One region of the Citrobacter tructae genome, then DNA from elsewhere that is predicted to be linked to it. Evidence: predicted binding sites of a transcription regulator. Region 1 holds the regulator's gene; each other region holds the start of a gene.
What was found. Region 1 encodes LexA, which represses DNA repair genes until DNA is damaged. Its sites were predicted from a motif close to TNCTGTATGTACATACAGNA; they were not measured.
Positions count from the first base shown of each region.

Region 2: a site for LexA is predicted at 1,823-1,842, ahead of rmuC (DNA recombination protein RmuC). Genes of this name have one in related genera too.
Region 3: a site for LexA is predicted at 1,794-1,813, ahead of uvrB (excinuclease ABC subunit UvrB). Genes of this name have one in related genera too.
Region 4: a site for LexA is predicted at 1,439-1,458, ahead of sbmC (DNA gyrase inhibitor SbmC). Genes of this name have one in related genera too.

Region 1 covers NZ_CP038469.1:3,071,895-3,075,239, forward strand. The annotation lists gene zur (zinc uptake transcriptional repressor Zur) at 1-87, shown strand, start outside; gene E4Z61_RS15410 (CsbD family protein) at 132-341, opposite strand; gene dinF (MATE family efflux transporter DinF) at 478-1,797, opposite strand; gene lexA (transcriptional repressor LexA) at 1,868-2,476, opposite strand; gene E4Z61_RS15425 (diacylglycerol kinase) at 2,586-2,954, opposite strand; gene plsB (glycerol-3-phosphate 1-O-acyltransferase PlsB) at 3,126-3,345, shown strand, end outside.
Region 2 covers NZ_CP038469.1:3,311,055-3,314,399, forward strand. The annotation lists gene ubiE (bifunctional demethylmenaquinone methyltransferase/2-methoxy-6-polyprenyl-1,4-benzoquinol methylase UbiE) at 1-253, opposite strand, end outside; gene rmuC (DNA recombination protein RmuC) at 348-1,778, opposite strand; gene udp (uridine phosphorylase) at 1,919-2,680, opposite strand; gene E4Z61_RS16560 (dienelactone hydrolase family protein) at 2,946-3,345, shown strand, end outside.
Region 3 covers NZ_CP038469.1:50,663-54,007, forward strand. The annotation lists gene bioC (malonyl-ACP O-methyltransferase BioC) at 1-580, shown strand, start outside; gene bioD (dethiobiotin synthase) at 573-1,271, shown strand; gene uvrB (excinuclease ABC subunit UvrB) at 1,887-3,345, shown strand, end outside.
Region 4 covers NZ_CP038469.1:463,841-467,185, reverse strand. The annotation lists gene E4Z61_RS02755 (FUSC family protein) at 1-847, opposite strand, end outside; gene sbmC (DNA gyrase inhibitor SbmC) at 955-1,422, opposite strand; gene dacD (serine-type D-Ala-D-Ala carboxypeptidase DacD) at 1,547-2,719, opposite strand; gene phsC (thiosulfate reductase cytochrome B subunit) at 2,870-3,345, opposite strand, start outside.

The DNA of each region.
Region 1 (3,345 bases):
GTCTGCGTGGAGGTTGAAGCCTGCCGTCACCCTGGCGACTGCCAGCATGACCATTCGATTCAGGTGAAGAAAAAAGTCGGGCGCTAAGCGGAAGAACGTACATCCTTGTACATTCAGGCGGGAGGGGATAATTACCAACGGTAGTCGTTGCGGGTTTCCCAATCCTTCACTTCTTTCTCCGCCTGATCTTTCGCGTAACCGTAACGTTCCTGGACTTTACCCACCAACTGGTCACGCTTACCTTCAATGACCGTCATATCATCATCGGTCAGTTTGCCCCATTGCTCTTTCACTTTACCTTTCAACTGCTTCCAGTTACCGCCGACTTCGTCTTTATTCATCATCAGATCCTCATCGTTAGGTTGTGAATAGCGAGAGTGCTGCGTCCAGACACGCTATGTTTTTGCTGGACGTGAGAATAAGTGTAGTCAGTGATTCTGAGTTCTATTTATTATTCGGAACTTTTAACCATCCTGTTCAGGCAAACCAGGTACCATTTCGCCAGTGACGCCGCCAGATGAAGGCCAATGAAAGTCCACGCAGCGCCAGAAAAACGGCGAGCGCCAGCCATAAACCGTGGTTTCCCAACAGCGGTAACGCGAATAAGGTTAATGCGAATCCCACAGCGGCAACGGCCATGCTGTTACGCATTTCTGCAGCTCGCGTCGCGCCAATAAACATACCGTCGAGCAGGTAACACCAGACGCCTACCAACGGTAACACCACCTGCCAGATGAGGTAACGATCGGCTAACTGCTGAATCTGTGGCAAGGAAGTCAACGATGCAATGATGTGCCCGCCGAAAAGGGCATAGACCAGCGAAAAAAGGATCGCCACAATTCCCGACTGCCGACACGCGGCTCGCCAGACATCCAGCAGTTGGCTGCCATCCCGCGCGCCATAAGCCTGACCAGAATGTGCTTCCACGGCATAGGCAAATCCGTCCAGCGCATAGGCGGTGAACGTCAACAGAGTCATCAGAACGGCGTTGACTGCAATAATATCGCCCCCGAGACGCGCCCCCAGCACCGTAATCGCGCCAAAACAGAGCTGCAACAACAGCGAACGCAGCATGATGTCGCGGTTCAGCGCCAGCAAACGGCGAAAGTTTCCGCGCCATGCCTGTTTCAGTATCGCGAGTGAAACACCACGCAGATGGAGAACCTTGCGCACCATCAGCAGACCAATCAACAGCGTGGCATATTCTGCAATGACCGTCGCCAGCGCGGCCCCCTGCACGTTCATATGCAGGCCCATCACCAGCCATATATCGAGCACAATGTTAAGGATATTGCCGACAATCAGCAGGATAACCGGCGCCCTCGCGTACTGAACACCGAGCAGCCAGCCAAGCAGCACTAGATTCGCCAGCGAGGCTGGCGCGCTGAGCCAGCGGATTTCAAGGAAGCGCCGGGCCTGTTCCAGTACCGCTTCACTGCCACCGACAATGTGCAGCGCCAGATCGATAATCGGCATGCGAAACACCGCAATTGTCACCCCAGCTCCCAATGCCAGAATCAGCGGTTGCACCAGCGCACGTGCCAGCGCCTGCGGATTTTTTGCGCCAAATGCCTGAGCCGTCAGCCCGGTGGTACTCATGCGTAAAAAGAGCAGCAGCATAAAGAGAAAACTGGTTGCCGTCGCCCCAACGGCTACGCCGCCAAGATAGACCGGGCTATCCAGATGACCAATCACCGCCGTATCCACCAGTCCCAGCAGGGGAACGGTGATATTGGAGAAAATCATTGGTAAGGCGAGGTGCCAGAGTGCTTTATCAGAGGAGGTAAAGAAAGGCATACAGAAAAGCCTGATGAAAAGAAGTGAAAACTAACTGTGGCGCAGAATGCGCCACAGTATTAATACAGAATTACAGCCATTCACCGTTACGGATAACGCCGACGGCCAGTCCTTCAATAGTGAAGTTTTGCTCGCGCAGGTCAACAACGATAGGTTTGAATTCGCTGTTTTCTGGCAGAAGCTCGACTTTATTTCCCTGCTTTTTCAGTCGCTTAACCGTCACTTCATCATCGATACGAGCAACCACCACCTGGCCGTTACGCACGTCCTGCGTTTTATGCACTGCCAGCAGGTCTCCGTCCATAATCCCAATATCTTTCATCGACATTCCGCTGACGCGCAGCAGGAAATCGGCATTCGGTTTGAACAATGAAGGATCGACCTGATAGTGGCCTTCGATGTGCTGTTGCGCCAGAAGCGGCTCACCTGCGGCAACACGGCCTACAAGCGGTAATCCTTCTTCTTCTTCATGCAACAAACGAATACCACGCGATGCGCCAGAGACGATTTCGAGCACCCCTTTACGCGCCAGCGCTTTCAGGTGTTCTTCAGCCGCGTTTGGGGAACGGAACCCCAAACGCTGCGCGATCTCCGCACGCGTCGGTGGCATACCTGTCTGGCTGATGTGATCTCTAATAAGATCAAACACCTCTTGCTGCCTGGCCGTTAACGCTTTCATTCCGCCCCCTGGGTGTATATACAGTTATGCTGTGAGTATATACAGCTAAAGGCGATTTTGGAACCGCAAACTGCACAAAAAACAGGAGATTTATGAAGTTGTGGAATCCTTATCGCAAATGCGACCACAACAGGATGCCCCAGGTGATCAGGGCGACAAAAATAGATAGCAGAACGGCTGCCGACCCCATATCTTTAGCCCGACCGGAAAGTTCGTGATACTCAGATCCAATACGGTCAACTACAGCTTCAATGGCGCTGTTTAAGATTTCAACGATCATCACCAGCATCACCGAGCCAATCAACAACACGCGGGTAATGGCATCGACATCCAGCCAGCAGGCGATGGCAACCCCCAGCAGCACGGCAACACTTTCCTGACGAAATGCTGCTTCATTTATCCATGCGGCGCGGAAACCTTTCCAGGAATAGCCTGCAGCTTTGATAATTCGGGTGAATCCAGTGGTATTATTGGCCATCAAAAAGAACCTTTTTACATTATTAGCGTCAATGTCATTGTAACGTTACCCCGTTTGTTTCAGGGTGTGGCAAAGCAGCGCGAAGTATGACCGGATACACCAGAAATTCACTAAACTTTCTGATATCCTTGCAGCGCATTTGCATTATTAACCAGAGGCTTTACATCGTTTATGTCCGGCTGGCCACGAATTTACTACAAATTACTGAATTTACCATTAAGCGTCCTGGTAAAAAGCAAGTCTATTCCGGCGGAACCTGCCCCGGAGTTGGGACTCGATACGTCTCGTCCCATTATGTACGTTCTACCGTACAACTCAAAAGCTGACTTGCTGACGCTGCGTGCTCAATGTTTGGTGCACGATCTCCCCGATCCCCTGGAACCGCTGGAGA
Region 2 (3,345 bases), 240 kb from region 1:
CCATGCGAGAAAACTTCGCCGTCAGATCACCCGTACCGCCGGCTAAATCCAGGACAGTTTGTCCGCGACGCACGCCACTGCAGTCAATGGTGAAGCGCTTCCACAAACGATGAATGCCAAATGACATTAAGTCATTCATAACGTCATATTTAGACGCCACAGAATGAAAAACGTGGGCCACCATGTCAGCTTTCTGCTCTTTAGCGACGGTCTGAAAGCCAAAGTGCGTCGTTTCTTGTGAATTATCCACCATCTCAGTGCCTGCTCATCCAAAAAATGTTCGAGAAGTGTAACAGATTGGGGCAATTTGCCCTACCCTTCTGCCGGGTTCCACTACCCCAAACGGGCTAGTTTGATTGCTGATTTACCGCCTCTTCATCGGGGTAAGTCTCGTCTTGTTGCGCCTCCGGGACCGAACGTAAGCGAAACTCTTCATCCTGGGTCGTGGCTTGTTCAACCAGTTCAGGATTAATCTCGCGCTTAATTTCCACGCCTAATCCACGGAACGCTTCTGCCTGCGCCAGGACGTTTCCACGCCCCGAAGAGAGCTTTTTCATCGCCTGACGATAGTTATCCTGCGCCTTGTCCAAACTCTGGCCAATCGCCGACATATCATCGACAAACAATCGCATCTTGTCATAAAGCTTGCTGGCCCGGTCCGCAATTTGTTGCGCATTACGGCTCTGATGCTCATAGCGCCACAGATTAGCGATAGTACGCAATGCCACTAACAACGTGGTGGGACTCACCAGCATAATGTTATTTCTGAGCGCTTCTGTAATCAGTTCGGGCTGTCTGTCCAGTGCCAGCAGAAAAGCGGGCTCAACGGGGATAAACATCAGAACATAATCAAGCGTACGTAACCCCGGAAGCTGTTGGTAGTCTTTACGGCCCAGTAAACGAATATGGTTACGCACCGAGGCGATGTGCTCCTGCAACGCGCTTTCACGAGTGTAGTCATCCTCTGCATTAAAATAGCGCTCATAGGCAACCAGCGTCATTTTGGCGTCAATCACCACATCTTTGCCCTGAGGTAATCGTACAATAACGTCCGGCTGCATTCGCGAACGGGCGTCATTTTCTATACTAACCTGGGTTTCATACTCATAACCTTCACGCAGACCAGAAGCCTCCAGTACCCGCGTGAGAACGACTTCTCCCCAATTACCCTGGGTTTTGTTATCACCTTTTAATGCCCGCGTCAGATTAACCGCTTCCTGCGCCATCTGCGCGTTCAGTTGCTGGAGGTTACGAATTTCGTGCGCCAGGGTATGACGTTCTTGCGCCTCTTTGCCAAAGCTATCCTGCACCTGACGGCGAAAACCGTCCAGCTGTTCACGCAATGGTGTAAGCAGGCTATTCAGGCTTTGGCGATTTTGCTCATCGACACGACGATTGCTGTGCTCAAAAATACGGTTCGCCAGATTTTCAAACTGTTCGCTCAGGCGCTGTTCGCTGTTGATCATCTGACGGATTTTCTCTTCAGCATGCTGTTGCGTCGCTTCGAGCCGTGTAGTGACCTCCCGGAGATCGGCCTCCAGAGAGGTGTTAATGCTGTGCAGGCTGCGGAGTTCGTTGTTGAGTAGCTCGCACTCTTCACGCCAATGGGCTTCCTGCGCCAGCTGTTGACGAGCGGCGCTTAGCGCAATATCCAGTTCACGCCGTTCTTCGATAAGATCTGCGCGGATTTGATCGGCTCGCGCTTTTGTCGCCAGCCAGCCCACGAGCAGCCCTGCAGCTAACGCCACGACGGCACTTATCATTATCGAAATATCCACTACGCCCCCTTACAGCAACGACTTACCCGCACAAAATAGAATTGTGCTGTATAAACGTCCAGTTTAAAAGGAATTTCCTGCGAGGTACTACGCAAAATAAAAAGGCCGAACGCATCGGCCTTTTCTTAAAGAAGAGATAATTACAGCAGGCGACGTGCTGCTTCTACCACGATTTTCACTGCGTGGCTTTCCGTTTGCTTCATGGTTTCTGCATTCGGAATCTCTTGCTGAGTACGGTTGACGATAACACCTGCAACCATACCGGCACGCAGACCCTGGCTTGCGCACATGGTCAGCAGTGTAGCGGATTCCATTTCGTAGTTCATGACGCCCATGGACTGCCACTCTTCCATCGAGCCTTTGAAGTTGCGTACTACGCGACCAGAGAAGGTGTCGTAACGTTCCTGGCCTGGATAAAAGGTATCAGAAGAGGCGGTAACGCCCACGTGGGTGGTGGCGCCGATAGATTTCGCCGCTTCCACCAGCGCGGTGGTGCACTCGAAATCGGCAACTGCCGGGAATTCCATCGGTGCGAAGTGCAGACTCGCCCCGTCCAGACGGACAGACGCGGTGGTAACCAGCACGTCGCCAACGTTGATATGCGGCTGAATCGCGCCGGTCGTACCGATACGCAGGAAGGTACGAATGCCCAGTTGCGCCAGTTCTTCTACGGCAATAGACGTCGACGGGCCGCCGATACCGGTAGAGCAGACGATCACTGCTTTACCATCCAGCTCAGCACGCCAGGTAGTGAACTCGCGATGAGATGCCAGCTTAACCGGCTTGTCCATCAGCGCGGCGATCTTTTCCACACGCTCCGGGTCGCCAGGGACGATAGCGAGCTGGGCCCCTTGTAAATCGTTCTTGGTGAGGCCGAGATGAAAAACATCAGACTTAGACATAAAAACTCCTCTGTGAATCGGTTTTGTCAGAAGAAGCAAAAATATACTTTACCGAAGGCATGAACATATTTTCGTGACAACCATCACTATGATGTAAATCAATTGCATTAAATTACCGTCAAATAGTGATGCCGATCACATTAACAGTTCGATACAGGCAAGCCTTGCACAAAAGATAGACCGTTTAAGGCAATGTGGTTCGTTGCACGCGTCTATAGTTAACAATGCGCTATTTGGCTAAATACTTAAGGGTACGGAGAATACCATGGCAACAACACGACAATCTGGCTTTGCACCTGCTGTATCCCCACCCGCTGCTACGGCAGTCCACACCCCGGATAACGAAATCATCGCGGGCATAACGTCAATTCCGTCTCAAGGCGATGATATGCCGGCGTATCATGCACGTCCGAAGCAGAGCGAGGGTCCGCTCCCTGTCGTTATCGTCGTACAGGAAATTTTTGGTGTTCATGAACACATTCGTGACGTTTGCCGCCGCCTGGCGTTGGAAGGATATCTGGCTGTCGCACCAGAGCTTTACTTCCGCACCGGAGATCCGAATGATTTTGCCGATATTTCAACGTTGTTAAGCGGCCTGGTGGCAAAAGTCCCGGACTCTCAGGTGCTGGCCGATCTGGACCACGTCGCCAGTTGGGCCTCGCGCA
Region 3 (3,345 bases), 1.8 Mb from region 1:
CTGGCGGGAGCTGGGGAGCGAGGTCAGCGCCCTGGATCTTTCGTCGCAAATGCTCACTGAAGCGCAGCGGCACAACGTTGCCCACTATTACCTGCTGGCGGATATCGAAGCCATTCCGCAGGCTACCGCCACCTTTGACCTGGCCTGGAGCAATCTGGCCGTGCAGTGGTGCAGCGATTTACGTGGCGCGTTAAGCGAGCTTTACCGGGTTGTGCGCCCTGGTGGGAGAGTGGCATTTAGCACGTTGGCACACGGCTCGATGCCGGAACTACGTCAGGCATGGCAGGCGGTGGATGACCGGATGCACGCCAACCGTTTTTTATCTGTGGAACAGCTGGAAAACGCCCTGCGTGGCTGGGACGTTGAATATCAGATGCAAGCCGTCACGCTGTGGTTTGACGACGCGCTGAGCGCCATGCGTTCGCTTAAAGGCATTGGCGCGACGCATTTGCATGAAGGACGCGAGCAGCGCGTGCTGACCCGCTCACAGCTGCACCAGTTACAGTTAGCCTGGCCCCAGCAGCAGGGGAAATACCCGCTGACGTATCATCTTTTTTTGGGAGTGATTCAACGTGGCTAAAACGTTTTTTGTCACCGGGACCGACACCGAAGTCGGTAAAACCATCGCCAGCTGCGCGCTGCTGCAGGCGGCAGGGAAACTGGGCTACCGGACCGTTGGCTATAAGCCGGTTGCGTCGGGTAGTGAAATGACGGTTGACGGTTTGCGTAACAGCGATGCCCTGGCGTTGCAACGCAACAGCACGCTGGCTCTGGACTATGCGGCCATCAATCCCTATACCTTCGCCGAACCCACGTCACCGCATATTATCAGCGCCGATGAAGGGCGGCCGATTCTGGCACCGGTAATATCTGCCGGTTTGCGTACCCTGGAGGAACAGGCCGACTGGGTGCTGGTGGAAGGTGCGGGAGGATGGTTTACCCCGCTTTCGCCGACGCTGAGCTTTTCTGATTGGGTGCAAACAGAACAGTTGCCGGTAATTCTGGTGGTTGGCGTGAAGCTTGGCTGTATCAACCATGCCCTCCTCACAGCACAGGCGATAAGCCAGGCGGGGTTGCCGCTGGTCGGTTGGGTTGCCAATGACGTGACCCCGCCAGGGAAGCGTCACGCTGAATATATGGCGACGCTGACGCGCGCACTTCCTGCACCGCTACTGGGAGAGATCCCGTGGCTGTCAGAGGTACCGGAGCAGGCATCGACCGGGCAATATATCGATCTGAGCGTTTTGTCTCTGGCACCATCCTGTTGTTGACAAATGGGAACGGCCTGTCCTTTTCAACACATTGGGACAGGCAAATAAATGATGAAAATGCGAGCAGGATCTCGGCTGTTACAGCCTGCTTCGTTAGCTGATAAATATCAAAATTTAGCGATAATTTTTTTTTATTCGACCAAAAAAGGACATCGATACGTTTCCGCCAGGCGGCAGTCAGCGTGGGCTAGAGACAGTTATCCACCATTCCTGTGGATAACCTTGTGTATTAGAGTTAGAAAACACTATGTAAGCGAGAGAAGACGCGGCCTGCGACTAAATTGCTGCGAAAGACGTCTTGGGAAAATAGTTATTGAATTACATATTGTTAGATAAAAGCAATGCCTGTCGTGGAAGTGTCATCCGTTGCCATAAAACTTTCATCTCCTGGCTTGACAAATGTTAAAAAAGTCATAGGTCTGGGGATAACACATTTTTGCTGGTGTTTTATCTTGCCCGTGGTGAAATTTCAGCCTGCCGCGATGGGGTTTCAGGGGGCGTAACAGAAATATTGTGGTGCGTTACTGTTTTTTCATCCAGTATATTTTACTGGCAAAATCTACTGCTGCGAGTAAAATTAGACACCTGCCCGCCCATTGCTTCAGGTAGCTGCTCATGAGTAAACCGTTCAAACTGAATTCCGCTTTTAAACCCTCTGGCGATCAGCCTGAGGCGATTCGTCGCCTGGAAGAAGGGCTGGAGGATGGTCTGGCGCATCAGACGCTGCTGGGCGTAACGGGATCGGGGAAAACGTTCACCATTGCCAACGTCATTGCGGACCTACAGCGCCCGACCATGGTGCTGGCACCCAACAAGACGCTGGCAGCCCAGTTGTACGGCGAGATGAAAGAGTTCTTCCCGGATAACGCGGTAGAGTATTTTGTCTCCTACTACGACTATTACCAGCCGGAAGCGTACGTGCCGAGTTCTGACACGTTCATCGAGAAAGATGCGTCGGTCAACGAACACATTGAGCAGATGCGACTGTCGGCGACCAAGGCGCTGCTGGAGCGTCGGGATGTCATTGTGGTGGCCTCGGTTTCCGCGATCTATGGTCTGGGCGACCCGGACCTGTATCTGAAAATGATGCTACACCTGACGGTCGGCATGATTATTGATCAACGCGCGATTCTGCGTCGGCTGGCGGAACTGCAATATACCCGCAACGATCAGGCGTTTCAGCGCGGTACTTTCCGCGTGCGCGGTGAGGTGATCGACATCTTCCCGGCAGAATCTGACGACATTGCGCTGCGCGTGGAGCTGTTTGATGAGGAGGTGGAGCGTTTGTCGCTGTTTGACCCACTGACAGGTCAGGTTGAATCCAGTATTCCGCGTTTTACCATCTACCCTAAAACGCACTATGTCACGCCGCGCGAACGCATTGTACAGGCGATGGAAGAAATTAAAGTCGAACTTGCAGATCGGCGTAAAAACCTGCTGGCTAACAATAAGTTACTGGAAGAACAGCGCTTAAGCCAGCGTACGCAGTTCGACCTGGAGATGATGAACGAGTTGGGTTACTGCTCGGGCATTGAAAACTATTCCCGCTATCTCTCCGGGCGCGGGCCTGGCGAACCGCCACCGACGCTGTTTGACTACCTGCCCGCCGATGGCCTGCTGGTGGTCGATGAATCCCACGTCACCATCCCGCAAATCGGCGGCATGTATCGCGGCGACCGGGCGAGAAAAGAGACGCTGGTTGAGTACGGGTTCCGTCTACCGTCGGCGCTGGATAACCGCCCGCTGAAGTTTGAAGAGTTCGAAGCGCTGGCGCCGCAAACTATCTACGTTTCCGCCACGCCGGGCAACTATGAGCTGGAGAAATCCGGCGACGATGTGGTCGATCAGGTGGTACGACCGACCGGCCTGCTGGATCCGGTGATTGAAGTGCGTCCGGTGGCGACGCAGGTGGATGATTTACTTTCTGAAATTCGTATCCGCTCGGCGATCAATGAACGTGTGCTGGTGACGACGCTGACTAAGCGGATGGCGGAGGATCTCACGGAATATCTTGAAGAGCACGGCGAGCGGGTGCGCTACCTGCACTCGGACATCGACACCGTGGAGCGTATGG
Region 4 (3,345 bases), 2.2 Mb from region 1:
TTATCGTCAGCAATGCCTGCTGCATTCTGAGCTGAGTTTCACGCAACGTATGCGCATTCAGCATAACAAAATGGCTGGTACGTGTTGCCCACAGCGCATTGATTTGCAGTTCAAGCATGCACACCAGATTACGATTAATCGTTTGAATGGCCTCAAAAACTGACTTTTGAATGCGGGTTTCTTTGCTGGCAGGAATAATTAATCCGCGCATTTTAACGACATCACTCAGCAATTGTTGTAAGTGCTTATCCAGCCGTGGTTGTTCGAGTAGGTTGGGTGATAGCGCAGCCTGATACACCCGGTTATAGCCGGTAATGCAGTGCGCCAGCTGTATACGCCAGTGTATAAATGCACGTTGCGGCCAGACCCAGGTAAACAGCATCGCCAGTAACGAGCCGAGAATAACGTCCCCGCCGCGCCAGAGTGCTGTGTTCATATCGCCGGCGGGTGCCCCGACCACGACAGCAAGTGTGATACCGATCAACAGTGCCTGATACGGCTTTTTACCTAATGCCAGCCAGCCACACAGAAACATTGCCACCGCACACCATATCAGCATCAGCGGCAGTGAAAAGAGCTCAAGCCGTAGCGCCACCAGCCCAAGGACCGAACCCAGGATCGTTCCGCCAATACGCTCAAAAGCCCGGGGGACTACATTACCCCAAAAAGAAATCGGCCCCATGATCACCACCAGCGTGATCAGAGGCCAGGTACCTTCAGGGATGTTCAGCAGGCGGACCAGCAGAAAAGTGAGAAGAAACGCCAGCGCGATGCGAATACCATGCACCACACGATAATGACGATATAAACGAATTTCAAAAGGACTCAGTGACTTATCTGCACGCACTCATGCACTCCGTCAGGGAATAGCAAAGAACAGAATTGTACCTGCTTTTTCAGTGAAAATATCACTGTTATCAACGGGACTTTTATCCTGATTGACACTAAAAATAGTTACTTCGCCTGCACTGGTACGTACATTTCAATGTCCCAGTATCCATCCTCCATGCCATTGTTCCTGTAAATTTCAAAGCAAGGTTTGGCAGATAGCTGCCAGGACGAGTCCTGCAAAAGGCGGTTAAAAAACTGATACCAGGGCGTCGCAAAATCATGATTTTCAACGCGAGCAACGGCCACAGCATATTCGCCGCCCGCCAGTTCAGTCAGGATCACCCCTTCACTGTTCTCCGGGATGACAAAATTCTGCGGAACGGAAACGACGGTATCACAGCGTAATTTATCTGCTGGGACCACATCTGGATTGTCATAATAGACAGCTATCCATTCCAGCGGCACAATCTGTTTACCATCGACCCACATCACCAGTTGCTCAAACCCTTGCTTAACCGTGTGTTCCCACGGTCCAACCATGTGAAAACCGGCAATCCTGCGTTTTTCTACCTGCTTTATTTCGTACTCCATATAACCTCCGTCACTACACTGTATTTATATACAGTGTAATTTTTTCGTATTTTGGTCACAAGGAAACAGTGATTATTATGTGAGCAGATTCGCACTCTTGCCAGTCCGGTGCACAAACAGAAATCTACACCTTATGGTGAAAATAATCGCTCAGACGCGAAAACATACCACCTTCACCGACTGACTCCAGCGTCATCAGCGGCCAATGCGCCACCAGCTTATCTCTGTCATAGAGTTCAATTTCACCCACGCGCTGATGCGCGGCAATAGGTGCCACCAGTTCCTTCTTATCAAGCACATACTTTGCTTTGATGTTCGGCACTTCGGCTTTAGGCAGCGCCATCCAAAAATCTTGCTCAGTACCGAGACTGATTTTTTCTTTATCGCCATACCAAATCCGCTCCACACCGACCTGCTTACCGCTGCGCAGAACCTGTACCGTGTCGAAGTTTTTCTGCCCCCATTGCAGCAGTATACGCGCCTGATCTTCACGCCCCTTCGCACTCTCGGCCCCCATAACAACGGCAATTAATCGACGATGCCCATCAACGGCAGACGCAATCAAGTTAAATCCGGCACCAGAAGTGTGGCCCGTCTTCAATCCATCTACGTTCAGGGTCTTATCCCACAACAAGCCGTTACGGTTTTGCTGGGTGATCCCGTTCCATGTAAGGCTTTTCTCGCTGTACATATGGTAGAAATCAGGTTCGCCGTGAATGATAGCCCGGGACAACACAGCCAGATCGTAAGCCGAGCTGTGTTGGCCAGGGGCATCCAGCCCGTGCACCGTTTCGAAATGAGTGTCCTGCAACTGCAGTTTTTGCACGTAGCTGTTCATCATGGCAACAAACTGCGGTTGTCCGCCAGCGATGTAATCAGCCAGTGCAACGCAGGCATCGTTACCGGAATCAACAATTAAACCACGGCTTAAATCACGCACCGAAACGCGATCGCCTTCTTTCAGGAACATCAACGATGAGCCGACGAATACCGGATTATCTTTCGCCCACGCATCACGACCAACGGTGACAATGTCTGTCGGGCTAATACGCTGGCTGTCGATTGCGCGATCCACAACATAGCCGGTCATCAGCTTGGTCAGGCTGGCCGGGTTGCGTTGCTGGTGTTCATTACCGGCGGTCAGTATTTGGCCCGTTGTGTAATCCATAAGTACCCATGCGCCAGCATTAATGGCGGGAGGCTGAGGAGCCAAGCTGGAGATATCAATCGCCCTGGCGGGCGAAAAGCTCATCGCGAATAATGAAGCGGCAATAAACAAACGGCGTTTCAACAGAATATCCTTAGAAATTGAAGAAATGGCCGTTCTTTTTACGGAAATTCTGACGAACAAACAGGGATAAATTGCAAGAAAATGTGACTTAAGGACCATTTTCTTGCAATGGAATGCAAGTATCAGATAAACGGGTAGTGAGAAATCCGCACTACATTACCCTTTACGTGACGATACGTCTGCGTGATGGCTACGATGTCGGTGATAGCCGTCAATCATGCTGCGAAAGATTTGCCCCGGCGTATCGCCCAGCGTGCACAGGTAAATATGGGCACAGATAAACAGGATGCCGACAATCGCCAACGCCATATGCAGCACCAGTATTACCGGCCCGGCCCCCACTACCTGCGGGTAAAGACATAATAATCCGGTGATGATTAACAGTGGAACCAGCGCGTACATGATGGCCAGATAGGCCAACTGTTGCAGAGGGTTAAATTTACTCTCCACCGTCGCGGCAAAAGGATGCGCTTCGCCTTTCATGATCCCATACAGGTAAAAGCGTGTCTGTTGAAGGCAGCGCGAAATCAGCCCGCTAAATTTCACCCGATAGTGACAGCCGTTGCCACTGGTGGCGTTTATCAGCACAAAGCCAATCCAGAAGGCCAGCAATGCAAAACCACACCAGGTGT